Regions from separate parts of the Peribacillus sp. QJM3NY_7 genome, predicted to be linked through region 2. Evidence: riboswitches for the same ligand, from Rfam matches in the RefSeq annotation. Region 2 holds a riboswitch; the other holds the start of a gene.
What was found. Region 2 has a riboswitch for S-adenosylmethionine ahead of AC0VX1_RS11210 (Na+/H+ antiporter NhaC family protein). Riboswitches for the same ligand answer to the same signal wherever they lie in the genome.
Positions count from the first base shown of each region.

Region 1 (8,279 bases), 820 kb from region 2:
TCTCTACACATTCATAGACCTTTAAATAAGGGGGCGATGATTTGCGAGAAATTGAGGTTTTTATTGATACAGAAGAGATAGCGGAATTCTTTTTTCAAGAATTGATAAGACGGGGCTATCTTCCAACAGAAGCTGAAGTTGAAGATCTTGCTGACATCACATTCGAATATCTTCTTGAAAAATGCATAATTGATGAAGAAGTCGATGAGTAACCTGTCATAAGACGGTTAGCAGCTTCCTTTCCCTTAATTTTATTAACCATTAAAAAAAAAGACGGCGGACCTCCGCCGTTTTGTTTGCGATTTAGGAAGGGTGCCAAAAGTCGTTTCGTGATTTCCATTTTTTAAGTTCCAGATAAGGTTCGATTTTCCTAACTTGTGGTTGATATGGTATAGTAGTTTTTGAATATCATTTCAACCACAAGTTAAGGAGGACATAGTCGTATGAGCGTACATATTGGTGCAAAAGAGAATGAAATTGCGGAAACGGTCTTACTTCCTGGGGACCCGTTGCGTGCAAAATATATTGCTGAAACATTTTTAGAGGATGCTAAACTTTATAATGAAGTTCGTAACATGTTTGGATATACAGGGACATATAAAGGAAAACGAATTTCTGTACAAGGTACAGGCATGGGTGTCCCATCCATTTCGATTTACGTGAATGAATTGATGAATAGCTATAATGTCCAGAAGTTGATTCGTGTGGGAACTGCAGGAGCGATTCAAAAAGATGTAAAAGTCAGGGATGTGATCCTTGCCATGAGTGCCTCCACCGATTCCCAAATGAATCGTATGACTTTCGGCGGGGTGGACTTTGCCCCGACCGCAGATTTCGAATTACTAAGAAAAGCTTATGACGCCGGCACGGCAAAGGGCTTGCAATTGAAGGTCGGTAATGTATTTACGGCCGATCAGTTTTATAACGATAATAGTGAATTGGAAAAATGGGCAAAATACCAAATACTTGCGATAGAAATGGAATCAGCGGCCCTTTACACGCTTGCTGCTAAATTTGGACGCCAAGCTTTATCTGTATTGACCATTTCCGATCACATTTTAACTGGTGAGGAAACGTCGGCGGATGAGCGCCAGTCAACTTTTAACGAAATGGTTGAAGTGGCATTGGAAGCAGCTATCCAGGACTGATAATTGGATGTAAATGACAGGCGGGTGACCAGGAATAAGTGATGCTGTATAATGGCAGTTTGGATACAGGCTCATTTGTTCCAGGTATCCGCATTTTTGTAATATCAGGAGATGCCTGTTGTCTTTGGAGCATTCTCCATGATTTGAAGTTTATTAAAAAATACATATGGCTATAAGTTGTTATTTTTGATAACTATTATTTTTCGATTGGCATGAAAGCTGTTAAAATAGATAGAAATCGTTTATATCGTCATGAAGAATGAAAGTGGTGAGGCTTCAGTGGAAGAAGAAAATCAAAAACAGCCAAAAGAGGCAGGGAAATTCATTAAAATAAAAAAGTTTACGTTCATTATGGGGATTTTCTTAGTCATATTTCTAACTGCAGGGATTACTACAATAGCCTTGACCTTTGGAGATGAAAAAGTAGAGTCATTAGCACCGGATAAGCATGCGGAATTTGAAAAGCTGTATACTACATACGATAAGATAAAAGATAACTATTATGAAGAGGTTGATGAAGAAAAGCTGGTTGACGGCGCAATTAATGGAATGATCAAATCATTGGATGATCCCTACTCTGCTTATATGGATAAAAAGGAAGCATCGAGTTTCCATGAGAGCATCTCTTCATCTTTTGAAGGAATCGGTGCTGAGATTCAGGAGCAGGATGGAAAAATCATGGTCGTCTCACCGATAAAAGGGTCCCCAGCAGAAAAAGCAGGGGTAAAACCAAATGATATCATTTTAAGTGTGGATGGTAAAAGTGTTGAAGGGCTAACCTCTTCTGAAGCTGTCCTGAAAATCAGGGGCGAGAAGGGTACCAAAGTGGATCTTTCCATCTCAAGAGCTGGTGAGTCTGAACCGATCGAGCTCACCATTAAACGGGACACAATTCCGATTGAAACCGTATATGCGGAAATGCTTGATGATGGAGTTGCAAAAATTCAAGTGACCAGTTTTTCCGAACATACAGTCCAAGAGCTGAAAACGGCGCTTGAAGAAATGTCGAAGAAGGATATGAAGGGTCTCGTATTGGATTTACGGGGAAACCCAGGAGGACTTCTTGACCAAGCAATAGAAATGGCAAGCCTGTTCGTGCCTAATGGGAAAGTGGTCCTTCAAGTTGAGGATCGCAGCGGGAAAAAAGATGTATATAAATCGGAGAATGATGGAGAACTGAAAATCCCGGTAGTCGTGTTGATTGATGACGGAAGTGCCAGTGCTTCTGAAATCGTTGCAGCGGCTGTCAGTGAGTCTGCGGACATTCCATTGATTGGTGTCAAGTCATTTGGGAAAGGGACAGTGCAGACTGCCGAAAAACCCTTTAAAGATGGATCTAACTTCAAATATACGGCAGCTAAATGGTTGACTCCTGAAGGCAATTGGATTCATAAAAAAGGGATCAAGCCGGATATTAATGTGAAGCTTCCCGATTATGCCAGCCTTCCGTACATTTCGCCTGATAAGGAATTGAAAGCATCCGATTCTTCTAGTGAAGTGAAGGCGGCTGAAGAGATGCTGAAGGAAGCAGGACATGATCCAGGTAAAATAGATGGATTCTTCGATGAAGCAACCAAGAATGCGGTCACAGCATTCCAAAGGGAACAAAAAATTAAAGAAACCGGCACCATTAAGGATGATACTACCGTGAAATTGATGCAGGTCATCCGCGAGAAAATCCTTAAAAACGACACACAAGTGAAAAAGGCAGTAGAAGTATTAAAGAAAGAAATCAATAAATGATTTTGATCGAAAAGCCTGTCAGCGGATATCGTTGGCAGGCTTTTTTTTCGTTTCATGCATAGAATTCCAAAATTAGGCAGAGAATAGGGGTAATTTTCCGATGAGGTGAGGTAATGAAAGAAAAGGTATTGTTCATATATCTATTGGTCTTGATTCTGGCAGGCTGCACCTATGCCCCTTTACCCAAACAAAATGGAAATGAAGGTACGGAAAAAAAACTAACCAATGAAGATAACCAGGAAAACGATAAAACTTTTCTGTTAATTGGTGTTGACACAAGGGGAGAGCAAAAATCTCGATCAGATGCGATTATCCTTGCAAAATACTTTCCTGAGCAGGAGAAACTGAAGCTGGCTTCGATTATGCGTGATAGTTATGTGAAAATCCCCGGGAATAAATCAGGATATAACAAAATAAATGCTGCTTATTATTATGGTGGGAGGGAATTGCTCAAGAAAACCATACAGGAAAACTTCGATGTCAAGATTGACCATGTAGCGGTAATCGACTTTAAGGGATTTGTGAAGATGGTGGATTTACTTGCCCCTGAGGGGGTGGCGGTGAATGTGGATCAGGAAATCATAGATGATATGAGCATCCAAGCAAGCGTCGGTAAAAGCGTTTTACATGGTGAGGAAATATTGAAATATGTCCGTTTTAGACATGACGATGAAAGTGATTTTGGCAGGGTTGAACGACAACAAGAAGTAATGGTTCAATTAAAAACAGCGTTTATAAATCAAATCTCATCCTTCGAAGGGATGGCGGCCCTTCCTAGTATAATCGAACAAGGACTCTCGTACTTGGATACGGATATTGGCCTGAAAACAATAATGGAAATGGGTCCCAAAGCCGTCTTCCATACACCGGACACGGTCGAAACCTTAAGGGTTCCAGTGAAAGGAAGCTTTAAGGATGAAATATATCCCCAGTCCGGAGCCGTTTTGGAAATAGACTACACTAAAAATAAGAAGGCACTTCAGGAGTTCTTTTCAAAATAATAAGAATGTCCTTTTCTCTTATCGAAGACATCCTAATATTAACTGAAGATGTTCAAATTTAAATATTGTATTATAGACCTCGCAAGAATAATCTTAATTCAATCACCTTTAAAAAACGAGAGGGATAAAAAATCCTTCTCGTTTTTTAACACCATAAAAGGAACCTGGATCAATTAACAAAATGCGGAATGTTTTTGAAGAAATCCGGTGTTATGATGCCGTTTTCGGTAATGATGCTTGTAATTAGATGATTCGGTGTAACGTCGAAGGCTGGATTGAAAGTCTTCACGTTTTCCGGAGCGATCCTTACACCTTGAATGAAGGTGATTTCCGTTCCATTCCGTTCTTCGATCGGGATGGATGTGCCGGATTCGATAGAAAGGTCGAATGTGCTTGATGGTGCGGCCACATAAAAGGGGATACCAAAGTGCTTGGCTAATATGGCCAATCCCAACGTCCCGATTTTATTGGCAGTATCTCCATTTGCCGCAATCCTGTCGGCCCCGACGATAATTCCCTTTATTTCTTTCTGGTGAATCGTATGGGCAGCCATATTATCAGAAATTAAGGTGACGTCAACTCCCGCTTGCATCAATTCCCAAGCCGTCAAACGCGCCCCTTGCAGGACAGGCCTTGTTTCACATGCGTACACTTTTAGCGGAAAGTCCCTTTCTTTAGCCAGGTGGAAGGGAGCCAAGGCTGTGCCATACCGAGCCGTGGCGATTCCCCCAGCGTTGCAATGCGTAAGAATGGAATCTCCTCTAGTGAATAGCGATAAACCATGTTCCCCGATTTTCCTGCACATTTCTTCATCTTCAGCAAAGATGGCTTTAGCCTCCGATATAAGTGCTTCCTTGGCAGTTGAAATGCTTTGCGCAGCCTGCAAGGTGTTCTCCATCCTCCTTAACGCCCAAAAAAGGTTGACTGCAGTAGGCCGTGAAGAGGCGAGTTTTTCAATATGTCTCATTACATTTTTCTTGAATTCCCCTAAATCAGCGGTTGTTTCCTGCTTGGCGCCAAGTGCAACACCAAATGCTGCCGTCAGCCCAATTGCTGGGGCACCGCGAACTTTTAAAGACAAAATGCTGTCATATACATCATCAACAGAATGAAGTTCAATAAATTCAGTTATGGAAGGAAGGGCTTGTTGATTTAATAATGTAATATGGGTATCATCCCAATGTACCGAATATGGTAAGGGTGCAATTGTAGTCATGTTCAGGTCTCCTTTTAAATGGTTGAGTAAGATGGCAGTATCCGTTGCTTCAACGCTTCAATGACGGCTGGAACATCCAATTCTCCCCGTTTTTTAATTAAAAAAGTACCGATTTCCAATGTTGCCGTTTTGGCTGCGATCCTTGTTTCTTTATCTTCAATGACGTTTAAATCGGCTACATGGGAAAGGCCAATGGTTCGCCGAATCAGTTCGCAGCCGGCAAAGCCGAATGCATCTTTTTTGAATTTTGTCAGTAAATAAGGCAGATAACCCTTCACATGGCGGAATGGACTTTTATTTTGGACCTCCCATAATTTGGTGTAAGTTTCTTCAAAGGCATTCCAAAATTCATGAAGGAGCGTGAAAATCTCTTCCTTTCCAGCGCCATTGCGTGTGACTGCCTGAAAGAGAAGATTGGCGGTGTATTGACCAAGGTCAAAACCAACTGGCCCATAAAAAGCGAATTCCGGATCAATAACCTTTGTTTCAGTTACACTTGCAAATATACTTCCAGTATGTAAATCTCCATGAAGCAAGGCTTCCTGCTCGGTTTCAAAGCTTTGCTTCAGCTTGGCGACCTCAAGTATCACTTCTTGATCATTCCATATTTTTTGGGCGGCATCTTTCAATTCCACCTCGAAATCTCCAGGGAGTTCCTCAAAAAATGGATCCGTGAAAATAAAGACCTCAGTGATTTTGCAGAGTTCGGGATTCGTGAAATGTCGGGCCACCTCCTTTTTAGAAGAGGGTTCTAAATGATAATCGGATGTATAAAATGCCGTCTTCGCAACATACTCACCAATATGTTGTGAAAGCAATGGATATGAATCGCCATCGATCAATCCTGTTCTAACGATTTTCAAGTGCGATAAATCCTCCATGACTGTGATGGCAAGCTGTTCATCCGAATAGTAGACTTGCGGTACGAATTCGGGGCAATAACTTCTGAAATGAATCAGCGCATTCGCTTCAATGGCTGCCCTTTTCAATGTCAGCGGCCAGCTTTCACCAAGTACCTTGGCATAAGGGACCGCTTGTTTTATTATTAGACCTTTGTTTGTGACCGTGTCTGTAATATGAAAAACATAATTTAAGTTACCATCGCCGATTTCATTACATTTCAAACTTGCATCCGCATTGACCAAGCCAAGTTTTTTTGCAAGAGTTATAGCTGTTTCGTTTGTCAATCTCTTAAAATTTGAATGGTTTTGAGTCATTCTTTTCCCCTCCAGATTCAAAATAAGAATAAAAAAGCCTCTTTCATATAGAAAGAGGCAGAAGTTTTGGCTTCGGACCTCTTATCTTCCAGAAAATGAATTCTGGTGGAATTAGCACCGTGCTCTGTGGATTCAATAATCCGGCGGAAGATCCGCCCCATTTCACAATGGTATTACAGTCGGTTGCTGGGCTTCATAGGGCCTTTATCCCTCAGCCTGCTCTTGATAAGAGTAAATGTTTTCTGAAATTTTAATCTTCGGGAAAATAATATCAACTTTTTAAATAGTTTGTCAATGGGTAAATTAATAAAAATCAGGACGGCGATCTTCGAATACAGGTATTTTGTTACGTGCTTCCGTAACTTTGTTGAAGTCCAAGCTGCCTGTCAATAGTTCGTTTCCTTCTCCGGCTTCACTTATGATATTCCCCCATGGATCAATAATCAAGGAATGGCCCGCAAATATATTATTGACATCCGAACCTGTACGATTAACGGCTACAACATAGGCTTGGTTCTCGATGGCACGGCTTATCAATAAAGCTCTCCAGTGATCGAGTCTCGGCTTTGGCCATTCAGCCGTAACGAATAGAACTTCCGCGCCTTGAACGGTATGGGCTCGCTGCCATTCTGGGAAACGAATGTCATAACAAACGAACCCGGCACATATTTTTTCATCAAGGGTGAATAAACCATCTTTTTCACCTGGCTGCAGGAAATGATGTTCATCCATTAATTGAAATAAGTGAAGCTTATCATATTCTTTAATGAGCTTTCCGTGTTTATCGATGATGATCATGGTGTTATAGATTCCCTTGCTTGTTTTTTTCGCAATGGAACCTCCGATGATGTGAATCTGGTGTTTCTGTGCCTGTGTTTTAAGAAATTCAATCGTTTTTTCTGCCTCTTGATCAGCAATCTCATTCAGCCTGGTCAAGTCGTATCCGGTTGTCCAAAGCTCTGGTAATATGACGATATCGGGTTCGGACCGAGCTGCTTTTTCCATCCATTGTTCTGCAACCTGAAAATTGATATCTGGTTGCCCGAAAGCTATATCCATTTGAATACAAGCTATTTTCCACTTCATCGTTTAAACCCCCCACATGTAAAAAATGCTTTACAAGACTACGATAAACATATATCATTTGTGACTAGAATTTCAAGAAATTTCAGAGAAGGTGTATAAATGGTGCAATTCGAAAAATCCGGACTGCTTCAGGACCTGCCCAAGCAGTTTTTTGCTTCACTGGTCGCAAAAGTCAATGCAATCACGGAGCAAGGACATGATGTCATTAATTTAGGCCAGGGAAACCCTGATCAGCCGACGCCGGAACATATCGTCAAAAGTTTGCAAACTGCCGCTGAAAAAACGATTAATCATAAATATTCGCCATTCCGGGGACATCAATATTTAAAAGATGCTGCTGCCGTCTTTTATGAACGGGAATACGGTGTCAAGCTGGATCCGAATAGTGAAGTGGCGATTCTATTCGGGGGAAAGGCAGGTCTTGTCGAACTTCCGCAGTGTTTATTGAATCCAGGTGATACAATCCTTGTTCCAGATCCCGGCTATCCGGATTATCTTTCCGGTGTTGTTTTAGCCCAGGCAAAGACCGAACTGATGCCCTTGACAGAAGAAAATGATTTTCTTCCGAAATACGATGACATACATAAAGAGGTTCTTGATAAAGCCAAAATGATGTTCTTGAATTATCCGAATAATCCCACAGGCGCTTCTGCAACTGAAAGTTTCTTTGATGAAACCGTCTCCTTTGCAAAAGAACATTCAATTTGTGTGGTCCATGATTTCGCCTATGGGGCGATCGGATTCGACGGAAAAAAACCGATAAGCTTTCTCCAGGCGGAGGGAGCGAAGGATGTAGGAGTTGAAATATACACTCTATCGAAAACATATAATATGGCAGGGTGGAGAGTCGGCTTCGCAGTGGGCAATA
Region 1 covers NZ_CM149663.1:3,166,017-3,174,295, reverse strand. Annotated here, with positions in the region: gene AC0VX1_RS15120 (YozD family protein) at 42-212, shown strand; gene deoD (purine-nucleoside phosphorylase) at 444-1,148, shown strand; gene AC0VX1_RS15110 (lmo1851 family serine protease) at 1,401-2,891, shown strand; gene AC0VX1_RS15105 (LCP family protein) at 3,005-3,892, shown strand; gene mtnA (S-methyl-5-thioribose-1-phosphate isomerase) at 4,062-5,108, opposite strand; gene mtnK (S-methyl-5-thioribose kinase) at 5,123-6,325, opposite strand; SAM riboswitch class I at 6,404-6,557, opposite strand; gene AC0VX1_RS15090 (carbon-nitrogen family hydrolase) at 6,629-7,411, opposite strand; gene AC0VX1_RS15085 (pyridoxal phosphate-dependent aminotransferase) at 7,511-8,279, shown strand, end outside.
Region 1: another riboswitch for S-adenosylmethionine. It lies ahead of mtnK (S-methyl-5-thioribose kinase); the one in region 2 lies ahead of AC0VX1_RS11210 (Na+/H+ antiporter NhaC family protein).

Region 2 (8,279 bases):
TTTCATGGATGTTTACTGTCAATTAATCTAAACCAGAAGACATCCTTCTTTGTAAAGTCGTTACTATTATTTGGGAAGGTAAAAATTTTAAAAATTCTCAATAAAGCTCGGACGCTTTAATGGAGTATCTAAAAAATCCCGATTTCTTAATACTAAGAAACCGGGATTTTTACTATTGGAGGTTATTAAGGTTGTACATCTGTATTTTCCCTTAAGCTGCAATAAATGATTGGATATTCGGAAATCATTTATGTGAGTTGTCTTGTAAAATGGGGTTTTCTGACTTTGTATTTACTACAATTGTGGTCATGAAAATACATTGAAAAAAATGAAAAACTGTGTTAAATTTATATAGATACACCAATTTATTATTTTTTATAAATTATACCCTATTATAATTATACAACATAATTTCCTTCTCAGTCAATCCTTATTTTTATTTTTTTAAAGGAGTGTTTGATAGGAACATGGAACTTCAGTAGGAGCAAGAACGACTGGACAGCGTTAATGGTTGATCACATGAACAATTTTTGTCATATGATTCTCTTGGTATTAAGCGATAAATGGGAGGGAAAGAAATGAAACCATATGTACTGGAGTTTCGGGAGATCGATAAAACGAAACAAATGGTGGTCGGTGGCAAAGGGATGAATTTGGGCGAATGCTCGAAGATGGATGGAATTCTTGTACCAGAAGGATTTTGTGTTACTACTGAGGCATTTAAAAGAGTCATTGGGGAAAATGATGAGCTTCATCAATTACTCGATCAGCTTGCAGTACAAAAAGTGGACGAACGAAAAAGAATAAGTGAAATTAGCAGGAAGATTCGTGATCTGATTGAGGGAATCGAGATCGACAAGGGGATCGAAGAAGATATCGACCGATGTCTCTTAACTTTTGGCTTCGAGCATGCATATGCTGTTCGTTCTAGCGCTACTGCCGAAGATCTTCCATTTGCCTCCTTTGCAGGTCAACAGGATACCTATCTAAACATCAAAGGAAAAGATGCAATTTTACAACATATTAGTAAGTGCTGGGCTTCACTATTTACTGATCGTGCTGTGATTTACCGAATGCAAAACGGATTTGACCATCGCAAGGTTTATCTGTCTGTTGTTATTCAAAGGATGATTTTTCCACAAGCTTCCGGAATACTATTTTCAGCTGATCCAGTTTCCTCAAACCGCAAGGTGCTTTCGATCGATGCTAGCTTTGGGCTGGGTGAGGCACTTGTCTCTGGCTTAGTGTCTGCGGACAATTATAAAGTGCAAGAAGGTAGGATTGTGGAGAAGAAGATTTCTGCCAAAAAGTTGGCTATATATGCACGAAAAGATGGCGGAACGATGGAAAAGGAAATTGAGCCGGGGCAGCAGGTTTTATCGACCCTGTCAGATGAGCAAGTGTTGGGGCTTGAAAGGATCGGCAGAAAGCTTGAAGCGCATTTTGGCTGTCCGCAAGATATCGAATGGTGTTTGGTTGATGATACATTTTATATTGTCCAGAGCCGTCCAATCACTACTTTATACCCCATCCCAGAAGCGAATGATCAAGAGAATCACGTTTATGTATCTGTCGGTCATCAACAAATGATGACTGACGCCATGAAACCATTGGGATTATCCTTTTGGCTGTTAACGACTCCTGCACCCATGCGTATAGCTGGCGGAAGGTTGTTTGTTGATGTCACACATATGGTGGCTTCACCTGAAAGCAGAAAAATGTTAGTAGAGGCCATGGGACAACACGACCCGCTCATGAAAGACGCACTCATTAACATAATAGAGCGAGGGGATTTCATAAAATCTGTACCAAATGATAAGCAAGAACAGAGTTCCGGTAAAAGCAATAAAAGTGTGCCGTCTGCGGATTCTAGGGCACAAATTGAAAACGACCCGACAATCGTTTCTGATTTGATTAAACGTAGTCAAACATCGATAGAAGAATTAAAACAAAACATCCAAACGAAATCAGGTTCGGAGTTATTTGATTTCATTCTGGAAGATATCCAGATATTAAAGAAGATTTTATTTGACCCACAAAGTTCAGCAGTGTTTATGGCTGCTATAGATGCATCATCATGGATCAATGAAAAAATGAATAAGTGGTTAGGTGAAAAAAACGCAGCAGACACGCTTTCTCAATCTGTACCAAACAATATAACTTCAGAAATGGGTCTGGCCCTAATGGATGTCGCAGATGTGATACGTCCTTATCCAAAAGTAATTGATTACTTACAACAAGTAAAAGATGATAATTTTATGGATGAACTAGTTAAGTTTGATGGTGGTCAGGAAACTCAGGATGCTATCTATGATTATCTCGGCAAATACGGAATGCGATGTGCTGGAGAAATCGATATTACTAAAACCCGTTGGAGCGAAAAACCAACTACACTTGTCCCCGTGATTCTAAGTAATATCAAAAACTTTGAGCCTAATGCTAGCAATCTGAAATTTGAGCAAGGGCGACAGGAAGCTTTGAAAAAAGAACTAGAGATATTAGATCGATTGAAGCAATTACCGGATGGTGAACAAAAAGCCAAAGAAACAAAACGAATGATCAGTCTAATCCGGAATTTCATCGGTTATCGGGAATATCCAAAATACGGCATGGTTAACCGCTACTTCGTTTATAAGCAGTCTTTACTCAAGGAAGCCGAACAACTCGTACAAGCCAACGTTATTCATGAAAAAGAAGATATATATTATCTTACTTTTGAAGAACTTCATGAAGTCGTACGCACAAATAAACTAGATTACCAGATTATCAGCAAACGAAAAGACGAGTACAGATTATATGAAAAACTTACTCCACCACGTGTTATCACGTCTGATGGTGAAGTCATTGTAGGGGAGTATAAACGAGACAATCTCATGGCCGAGGCTATTGTAGGTCTACCGGTTTCTTCCGGAATTATAGAGGGCAAAGCACGCGTCATCCTAAACATGGAAGATGCAGATCTAGAAGATGGAGATATACTGGTTACAACCTTCACCGATCCTAGCTGGACACCATTATTTGTATCCATAAAAGGACTCGTCACCGAAGTTGGCGGGCTGATGACCCATGGAGCAGTCATCGCACGTGAATATGGCTTACCTGCCGTTGTCGGTGTGGTATATGCCACCAAGCTGATAAAAGATGGGCAACGTATTCGAGTAAATGGAACAGAAGGTTATATAGAAATACTATAATTCATTACATTTCTATCATAAAGAAGAACATTCGAATTAGGAGAATCATTGAAATCATGATGCTTTGCGGTTTTTGGCAAGCCCCCTGTCACTAGGTCATATAAGGGGGCAGTAACTGAAAATTGATACTAAAGTTTAGTAAGATCAACTTGAGATCGGGCCTTCTGTTAAAGGTCGCTTTTATATGATGCCAAAGCCCAATTTCTCTCTTTACAACACCGAGAAATTGGGCTTTTTGTGGATTTTATTTATAGGCAAAATCGAAACGCCCTTGCTAAATCTACTGGCTTGAGCAGCAATGTCAAACGGATACAAGGAAGATATTCTCCAACAGATATATCTGTCAATATCATAAATGTACGCTGACCTTCTATAGAAATATTAAATTTTTGTATTGGTAATTATACATTATCTCTATTATAATTTTTAAGAAAGATATTTCGGAATTTTTAAAATAAAGGAGAAATTATGTATACTCACCCGACTTTAAAATATTGGAATGGAAGAATTGATTCCCAAACTGACCTGGACAGCTTCAGATACCACCAAAGAGTGCGCTTGGCACCCATTTCGGAATTAGCCACCTCTTCCAATGCATCACGAACTTTTGGACTGATTGGCTTTAAATGTGATGAAGGCGTCAAAAGGAATAAAGGCAGGGTTGGTGCTGCCGAGGGTCCTGATCATATTAGGCAATCGTTGGCAAAATTACCTTGTCATTTACCTTCCCAAACCGAGCTGGTGGATGCTGGCGATGTAATATGTGAAAGTACAGAGATGGAAGCCGCCCAATCTCAACTGGGATCAGCTGTTGCCCGGATTTTGGAGAGTAAAGCGATTCCTATCATACTTGGGGGAGGTCACGAAACCCTGTATGGCCATTATCTTGGGATTAGGAAATCCATTGGACCAAAAGCTAGACTAGGGATTATTAATATTGACGCTCACTTTGATATGAGACCTTATGAAAATGAAACTTCATCTGGCACGATGTTTAAGCAGATTTTGGACGAAGATCAAAATTGTGGCTATTTATGTGTCGGAATTCAGAAGCAGGGGAATACGAAGGCACTGTTTGAAACTGCGGAGAGGAGTAATGTCGACTACATATTGGAAGAAGATTTGTCATTATACGAAATGGATGAAACGAAGCGGAGGATAAATGAATTCGCTAAGGAAAGTGACTATATCATGCTTACATTATGTACGGATGTTATTGATTCAGCCTACGCACCTGGGGTAAGTGCACCATCGCCGTTTGGACTGGATCCGAAATTGGTCCGTGCCATTATTAGGCATATCGTATCGAATGAAAAGATCCTCTCATTTGATATCTCTGAAGTGAACCCTTCATTGGACGAAAATAATAAGACCGTTACATTGGCAGGGCATTTAATAAATGAGGTTTTGCTGCATTTTAAATAATGGACATGGGATGGCGGCAACTCCAATTCGGTCTTCCCAGAAAGAGCGTTTCTTTTCGTATCGACTGTTGGGGCTTTCCTTAATGTTATCTTCAATATTGAAGCGAAAAACCTTTAAAGCCCCCAGACTGTCCATGAATCATTCATGGACAGTTTTTTGCGCCTCCTTCACAAGGATTCATGGTCCTTGGCATTGCTTCGTTCGACTAACCATTTAAAGTATAAAGGCATGTGGATTTTCCATGCCTCTGCTAAGTTCAATACTGATACTTGTGGGTTTTTGGTTTATAATAACAACCATCTAGCCTTTTGAGGAGGGATTCCATGAATGAATATAAAGTAACGGTCAGGAATGGCAGTACCTTAATTTTGTCGGAAATCATTAAAGCTGAAGATGAAAGAGAAGTCCTTGGCACTCTTTTGATTTCCAGCGAATTATTTAATCAACCATTTACTGATATCAAGATTTTAGAAAGCTGATTTGTGCCTGCCCATTCCATTTGATACACTGTAATAAATCTTAATACGGTGGCGATATTATGTGTGGACGTTTCACTCTTTTCACTGACATAGAAGAAATAAAAGAACGGTTTGATATCCAAGGGTCATTTGATGAGGAATACCAATTCAGCTACAATATTGCTCCCTCCCAATCCGTGCTCTCCGTCATTAATGACGGGGTAAGGAACCGGCTTGGATATCTTCGGTGGGGACTCATTCCTTTCTGGGCAAAAGACGAAAAAGCGGGCTACAAAATGATCAATGCCAGAGCGGAAACCATTGCTGAGAAAGCAAGCTTCAGGAATGCGTATAAGAAGAAGAGATGCTTGATAATCGCTGACTCTTTTTATGAATGGAAGAAGACACCAGAAAGAAAAATACCGATGCGGATAAAACTGAAGAATCATGCTCCATTTGGAATGGCCGGTCTCTGGGAATCCTGGAAATCTCCTGAAGGCATCAGCATCTATTCGTGCTCTGTTATAACAACTGTGCCAAATGAGCTAATGACCAGCATTCATGACCGCATGCCTGTCATCCTAAAACCAGAAGATGAAAAAGATTGGTTGAATCCTTCCATTAATGATCCTGCATATCTGCAACAGTATTTAAAATCATTCGATTCGGAACAGATGGAAGCATTTGAAGTATCGACTGATGTAAACTCGACTAAAAATAATACACCTAACCTAATCCAACAAGTTTGTTGAGAGTTCATTAGGCCTCTCAGAATGTAGACAACTCGGTGAAAATCGAGTTTGTCTACATTTTTTTATGGTTTTTACAATTTGACGTCGCCTCCAGGCACTCGCTTTTCCCCCAGGAGTCTCGCACACCCGCTCCAATCAACTTAGATCTCTTTATAAACAGTAAGGAGTGCATGTGAAACACTTTAAAAATTAACCCTTGCGAAAATAGACAAAATGCTGTACTGTTATATTTGCTTTTCAAAACGACTTTCGATGTCAGGAACTCAGGCAAGTTTCCAGCGTGGTACTTTTCTGGCAGGCATCGTAATTTTTAAATAATTATATAATGTAATCTTCTTATCAAGAGAGACGGAGGGACTGGCCCGAAGATGTCTCGGCAGCGGACTTAAATGGAGTGCTGTGCCAAATCCAGCAGGCTGATTTTCGCCTGAAAGATAAGGAGGGTGTTTTTTATAAATTAAAAGACCTCTTCTTGTTATTAAATAGAAGGGGTCTTTTTTTATGCCAGTTTTTTGCTACAGCTCCATGACTGGAAAATCAGGTAGGTTCAAATTGGAGTTATTTGCGAAAACTGTTAATAGAATAAGAGCTGTGACACATGTCGCGGGAATAATAAAAAGAGGTGTACATCATGAGTGCAAACAATAAAGGGAATCCATGGGCATTGATCCCATTTGTCGTATTTTTAATTTTATTTATTGGATCCGGAATCATCACTAAAGATTTTTATTCATTTCCGGTGATTGTAGCGATTTCCATTGCATCGGCAGCTGCATTGGCGATGAATCGGAAAGAGACATTCAATGAAAAGGTTGATATCTTCTGTAAAGGTGCCGGGGACGCCAATATTATGTTAATGGTTATCATTTTCCTTTTGGCCGGCGCTTTTGCCGAAGTTGCCAATGGCATGGGGGCAGTTGAATCAACCGTGAATCTTGCCTTAGCTGTTTTCCCCCAAAATCTATTAATGGTGGGGATTTTCATCATCGCTTGTTTTATTTCTCTATCCATGGGGACAAGCATGGGAACGATCGTAGCCCTGGCACCTATCGGGGTAGGGATTAGTGAACAAACTGATATTTCACTTGCCCTTTCAATGGCAGCCGTTATTGGTGGTGCGATGTTTGGGGATAACCTTTCATTCATTTCAGATACGACAATCGCTGCTGTCCGAACTCAGGGAACGAAAATGAAGGATAAGTTTAAAGTGAATTTTTTCATCGTTTTACCTGCAGCCATCATCACATGTGCCATCCTAGGAATTTTAACGATGGGTGAACAGGCTGACATTTCCCAACAGTCTTATGATTGGGTGAAGATTCTTCCGTATCTTTGCGTATTGGTCACTGCATTGGCAGGAGTCAATGTGTTCTTGGTCCTTTCCATCGGAATCGTATTTGCCGGAATCATCGGCTTGGCTGATGGTAGTTATCAACCGTTGGGTGTCATTCAAAAAGTTGGAGAAGGAATGGCGGGAATGTATGAAATCTCCTTCCTTGCCATTTTAATTGCAGGTATGGTAGCCGTAATCAAACATAATGGTGGCATCGATTATCTACTCCACCTAGTGACACGAAATAGCAAATCGAAAAAAGGGGCGGAATTCAGCATTGCGGGGCTTGTTGGTTTAACGAACCTTTCAACGGCAAATAACACGATTTCGATTATCATTGCCGGGCCACTTGCCAAAAATATTTCTGAAAAGTATGGGATTGATCCGCGGAAATCGGCGAGCGTCCTTGACATTTTTGCATGTTGTATCCAAGGGTTGATCCCATATGGAGCACAACTGCTTGTTGCAGCAGGGGTAGCAAAAATTTCTCCGTTAAGCATCTTGCCGTATTCATATTACCCAATCCTGATTGGACTTTGTGGCGTCATTGCCATCCTGATTGGTTTTCCACGGTTTCAGCCGGGAAATGATGAAATGAAGAAACGTACCTCTTAAAAAGAGAATATAATAACAAAACACCCTGAATCATTGGATGCAGGGTGTTTTCTGTATGGTAAATACATAAACATAATAAAGTTTTCTCACACTTTTCAATTTTTCTGCTTAATTCCGGTCCAAATTAATGATGGTTGTGTGTGAGACACCTGTCATGAATAGAGGACAACACCAACTAAACCGGAAAGAATAATTACATAGGCTGGATGCCAGCGTAATTTCATTAGGGCAAATAACGATAAACCAAAAACGATTAATAAGCTTATCGTATGCCATGAAAAGTTCACGGCTATCATATGATTGGAAAGTGCTAAACTGATCGCTGCAAAGATGATCAAACTAGTGACAATCGGTCTTAATCCATAAAACATGGATTGAACAACTGGATAATGATTCAATTTACTGAAAAATGTGGCTATAACGGTTACGAATATAATGGCAGGAAGCAAGATTCCTAGAGCAGATGATATGGCTCCTGCTAACCCAGCAGTCGAATAGCCAA
Region 2 covers NZ_CM149663.1:2,343,595-2,351,873, forward strand. Annotated here, with positions in the region: gene AC0VX1_RS11185 (VOC family protein) at 1-26, shown strand, start outside; gene ppsA (phosphoenolpyruvate synthase) at 579-3,194, shown strand; gene hutG (formimidoylglutamase) at 3,663-4,619, shown strand; gene AC0VX1_RS11200 (hypothetical protein) at 4,943-5,098, shown strand; gene AC0VX1_RS11205 (SOS response-associated peptidase) at 5,158-5,829, shown strand; SAM riboswitch class I at 6,163-6,270, shown strand; gene AC0VX1_RS11210 (Na+/H+ antiporter NhaC family protein) at 6,461-7,777, shown strand; gene AC0VX1_RS11215 (chromate transporter) at 7,930-8,279, opposite strand, start outside.